Regions from separate parts of the Brevibacillus sp. FW301-21C12A genome, predicted to be linked through region 2. Evidence: a T-box and tRNA genes for the amino acid it is inferred to sense, from the RefSeq annotation. Region 2 holds a T-box; the other holds one or more tRNA genes.
What was found. A T-box is a leader RNA that pairs with one kind of tRNA and senses whether it is charged. The one in region 2 lies ahead of metG (methionine--tRNA ligase), so its partner is inferred to be a tRNA-Met.
Positions count from the first base shown of each region.

Region 1 (2,389 bases), on a different contig from region 2:
GCATATTGTCCTCTTTCAGCAGTTGGAAGATTATCGAAAGGAAGTGCTGGAGGCGGTAAACGGCTTGTCAGAGGAAGAAGCGCTCATCGTCCCGGCGGGCTTTTCCAACAATATTTTGTGGAACTTGGGACACATCTATCTGGATCAATACTTATGGCTGCAGCACTTGACGAAAGAGGAGGCTCCGATTCCGCCCGGCTTCCGCGAATGGTTCGGCTACGGGACCAAACCGGCAGACTGGCAATCTCCTCCCCCTCCCCTGCAAACCATCCTCGCCTTGCTGGAAGAACAGCCTCAGCAAATTCGCTCCGCCTATGGGGAGCGGCTGGAGGAACCATTTCCTGCCACCGAATCTGGCATGCACACCATCGCCCAGGTGCTGGTGCGGACGATTTTTCACGAAGGGCTGCATTTGTCCACGATTACTGCATTAAGGAGGTTTGTGAACAGATGACTCTTGCCGTCACGCCTGTCTTCCGCATTTTTGACGAAGCAAAAGCGAAGGAGTTTTACGTCGATTTTCTCGGATTTCAGGTCGATTGGGAGCATCGCTACGAGGACCATTTTCCGCTGTACATGCAAGTCTCGTCGCCCGAGTGCGTGCTGCACTTAACCGAACATCACGGAGACGCCTGTCCGGGCGCGGCTGTCCGCGTGCAGGTCGAGGACATCGAGCTGCTGCACCAGACGCTTACCGGCAAGTCGTACAAATACGCCCGGCCCGGTCTGGAAAAAACGCCATGGGGAACGCGCGAGGTGTGCGTGACAGACCCGTTTGGCAACCGGATTCACTTTTTTCAGCCGCATCCTTTTCCGTAAGCAGGCAAAAACAAGCTCCCGCTGGCAGCTTCTTGGCCGCGTAAGGAACTGTGTCGCCCCGCCGCGAACCTTTCTCGTGCGCGCGCTTGTATGCTTTTTTCGCACCGCCTGCATGTTTCGCCGCATGAAGGCGGGGCGGTCGATCGCGTGTGTGCCTATGCTCGGACCACTGCCATGCTGCACCGCAACATGTAGCGAGCGAGAAACTCGTCCTGAAAATGCGCATACAAAAAGCCCAGCCAGATCCGTGCAGGAATCTCGCTGGGCTTTTGCTGTTTCTACTATGGGGCGATCGATGGGACTCGAACCCACGAATGCCGGAGCCACAATCCGGTGCGTTAACCCCTTCGCCACGACCGCCATGTGTGGAATCAATCAGGTAGCGGCGGAGGGAGTCGAACCCCCGACCTTTCGGGTATGAACCGAACGCTCTGACCATCTGAGCTACACCGCCAAACGCTATGGAGCGGGTGATGGGAATCGAACCCACGCGACCAGCTTGGAAGGCTGGAGTTCTACCATTGAACTACACCCGCAAAACAAATGCTGTCCCCTTTTGCGCAAGCTGTCGCTTGCCAGGTTCGCATTGCTGAAAAGTGGTTTTCGGACCTCTTTTACAAGCGTAATTGTAACATATGTGAAAAAAAAGTCAAGGATATGGAAAGTGACGCCATATAAAGCCGTTGTGTATAGGCTCGGGTCGACAAGCACAAACTTGTCCGTCCGCGACGGCGCGGGCTGTCCTTTGTATATTATATAGAAGAAAAACATCCTGCTTCCTCCGAGCCGTTCGCGGAAATTCGCCCTAGTTCATGATAGGCAGGCTGTTTTTTGCGGCCTTCTCCGTTCAAAAAAACTTTAACCATTGTCCGCAATTCCTATACACAAATGGAAAAATATAGCCGATGGTAACAGGAGAAGCAGCATTACCGCTGATTGGAAAAGAGGAACCCATGTGAAAATTTCCATGTCGCACGCCCTGCACCCCCAAAGCCCCCTTCGCTTAAGCAACGGGGCTGAAAATCAGGCAGTAGCGGACAGGCAGCAAAAAAAACAAGCCGATTCCGTCACTGTCAGTTCCCAGGCTCGCAGCCTTTTTGCGAAAAACAACCAGTCGAAAAAAAATGACCTGATGCAATCGTTGCAGCCCCAACGGGAAAAGCTGCAAGAGAGCAAAAGCAAATTATATGAGTCAGCATTGAAATCGGGCGGGCAAGCCCAGGGCATCCAGGAGCAGATCAAGGCGCTCGATGAGCAAATTCGCGCTCTGGATGAACAAATCAGCCAAATCAAGCTGGATGAAATGCAGAAGACGTTCGTCCAGGATGCAGACAGCAAACAGCCGACTCCTGAAAAACCCGCTGACGCTGGCAACCAGACTGCCGAAGAACCTGCCTTGCAGCATTTCATGGCGTTGTCCGGTAACTTGGAGCAGCTCGAACAGCTTTCTGCCCAGAAACATAAAATCGCCCGCGGCATCCGGGTGTTGAATCAGGAGATCAAGCTGGACGAAAGCCGGGCTTTGTCAGGCCAAACGGCAACAGCCAAACGCGAGCAAGTGGCCGCACTG
Region 1 covers NZ_JBYTBG010000003.1:26,692-29,080, reverse strand. Annotated here, with positions in the region: gene AC3WQH_RS02930 (DinB family protein) at 1-454, shown strand, start outside; gene AC3WQH_RS02925 (glyoxalase superfamily protein) at 451-819, shown strand; tRNA gene AC3WQH_RS02920 (tRNA-His) at 1,104-1,179, opposite strand; tRNA gene AC3WQH_RS02915 (tRNA-Met) at 1,200-1,273, opposite strand; tRNA gene AC3WQH_RS02910 (tRNA-Gly) at 1,282-1,355, opposite strand; gene AC3WQH_RS02905 (hypothetical protein) at 1,775-2,389, shown strand, end outside.
Region 1: it encodes a tRNA-Met, which carries the amino acid that the T-box ahead of metG (methionine--tRNA ligase) is inferred to sense. The anticodon was not compared.

Region 2 (2,389 bases):
GGAATCGGCGGGCCGTGCTGGCGCGCGAGCTGACCAAGCGCTACGAAGAGTTCGTGCGCGGCACTTTTGATGAGCTGCTGGAATGGCTGGGCAATGGCGAAGTGCGCGGCGAGTTTTGCGTGATTGTCGAAGGCTTTACAGGCACAACCGCTGCTGAAGCAGACGAGGAAAACATCTGGTGGCAGCAGTTGAGCATTGTCCAGCATGTCGAGCATTACTGCGAGCAAGGCTTGAGCAAAAAAGAGGCGATCAAACAGGCGGCAGACGATCGCGGTTTGCCCAAGCGCGACGTCTACAACGAATACCACCGCGACCAGGAAGACGAGTAAGATGAGCAGGAAGCTGACCGAACGGGTCGGCTTTTTCTTTTCGTCCGATCAACCAGCGCAGCAGCGACGCAGGCAATACAAATAGCCTCCGCGAAGCTTGTCCCTTTGCGAAGGCATATCGTATGTAAATCAAGTACGTATGGAAATGAGTGTTTAGCGTTTAACAACAGGCATCTCGGTCAGGCAATCCTGGCACACGATTTTACCTTTAAAATGAGATACTTTATCAGCGTTTCCACAGAAGATGCAAGCAGGCTCGTATTTTTTCAGGATGATGCGCTCGCCATCTACGTAAATTTCCAATGCGTCTTTTTCCGCGATGCCCAGTGTGCGGCGCAATTCGATCGGAATAACGACACGACCCAGTTCATCTACTTTACGAACAATCCCTGTTGATTTCATCATAGTAAATTCTCCTCTCAAGTCTTCATATGTCGATGTATTGGTAAACGCTCATCATTAATCGTCAATATTCGACATTATCTGTTGGGATTATCATACCAGCGATTCCCAAAGGTGTCAACATCATTTTGACAAATCTTTGAAAAGCAAAGTTTTTTTTGAAAACAGGAAAGCTGATATATCAGCGTTTCGTAGAAAAATGGAAACGGTATAGAAAATTTTATGGATAAAATTAACTGGGAGAAATGCGTGTCGAATCGGTCACTTTATGTCGAATAAAGCCGCGCCCATTCGACAAAAAAGCCTTGTCTTCTCTTTTTTGCCTTTTCCTGTCATGTATAAAATAAATCGTAGCCGTTCGGCCCTCCTGGATGTTTACAAAACAAGTCGGTCGTGTACAATAGAGGGTAAATGAGGGAATTGATAGCAAAACGACTATGATGGGAAGAGTAAGCCGATCCTCCTTATCCCAGAGAGCCGGGGTAGCTGAAAACCGGCATAAGCGAGCAGGCTGAACATGGCCCCAGAGTCTTGCAGATGAACAGCCACGGAAATGACCGTGCCCAGTAGTTTGTGACGTCGGCCCACGTTACGGGCAGAGTCTGTTTCAGACTCACCAAGTCCGTTGTCCGCGAGGGGAACGGAGCATTTGGGTGGTACCGCGAGTTAGAGCTCGCCCCAATTTTTGGGGTGGGCTTTTCTATTTTTCTAAACGTTATCAGGAGGGGCTAGGTTGCATGAAACCAACATATTACATCACCACACCGATTTACTATCCAAGCAACAAGCTGCACATCGGCAATGCCTACACGACAATTGCTTGTGATGCTCTGGCGCGCTACAAACGTTTGCGCGGCTATGACGTCTACTACCTGACAGGTACGGACGAGCATGGACAAAAGCTTCAGGAGCGCGCAGCCGAAGACGGCAAACAGCCGCTGGAGTTCATCGATCCGGTTGTTGACTGGATTCGCGACCTGTGGCAAAAACTGGACATCTCCTACGACGATTTCATCCGCACCACGCAGCCGCGTCATAAGGAAGTCGTGCAAAAAGTGTTCCAGCGTCTGCTCGATCAGGGCGACATTTACTTGGGCGAGTATGAGGGATACTACTGTGTGCCGGACGAGGCTTTCTGGACCGAGACACAATGTAAGACCGACAAAGGCTACATTTGCCCGGATTGCGGCCGCGAAGTGAAAAAAGTGAAGGAGAAAAACTACTTCTTCCGCTTGTCCAAATACCAGGACAGATTGCTCGCGCACATCGAGGCGAACCCTGACTTCATCCAACCGGAGAGCCGCCGCAACGAGATGATTAACAACTTCCTCAAGCCGGGCCTCCAGGATTTGTCCGTATCCCGCAGCACGTTTGACTGGGGGATCAAAGTGCCGAGCGATCCTGAGCACGTCATTTACGTCTGGATCGACGCGTTGACCAACTACATTTCCGCGCTCGGCTACTTGTCTGACGACGACAGCAAATACCGCCGTTTCTGGCCTGCGAATGTGCATATGGTGGGAAAAGACATTTTGCGCTTCCATACGATCTACTGGCCGATTTTGCTGATGGCGCTCGATGTGCCGCTGCCAAAACAAGTTTTCGGTCATGGCTGGCTGCTGATGCCGGACGGAAAAATGTCCAAATCCAAAGGCAAC
Region 2 covers NZ_JBYTBG010000013.1:61,782-64,170, forward strand. Annotated here, with positions in the region: gene rsmI (16S rRNA (cytidine(1402)-2'-O)-methyltransferase) at 1-329, shown strand, start outside; gene AC3WQH_RS10845 (AbrB/MazE/SpoVT family DNA-binding domain-containing protein) at 483-734, opposite strand; T-box leader at 1,160-1,415, shown strand; gene metG (methionine--tRNA ligase) at 1,469-2,389, shown strand, end outside.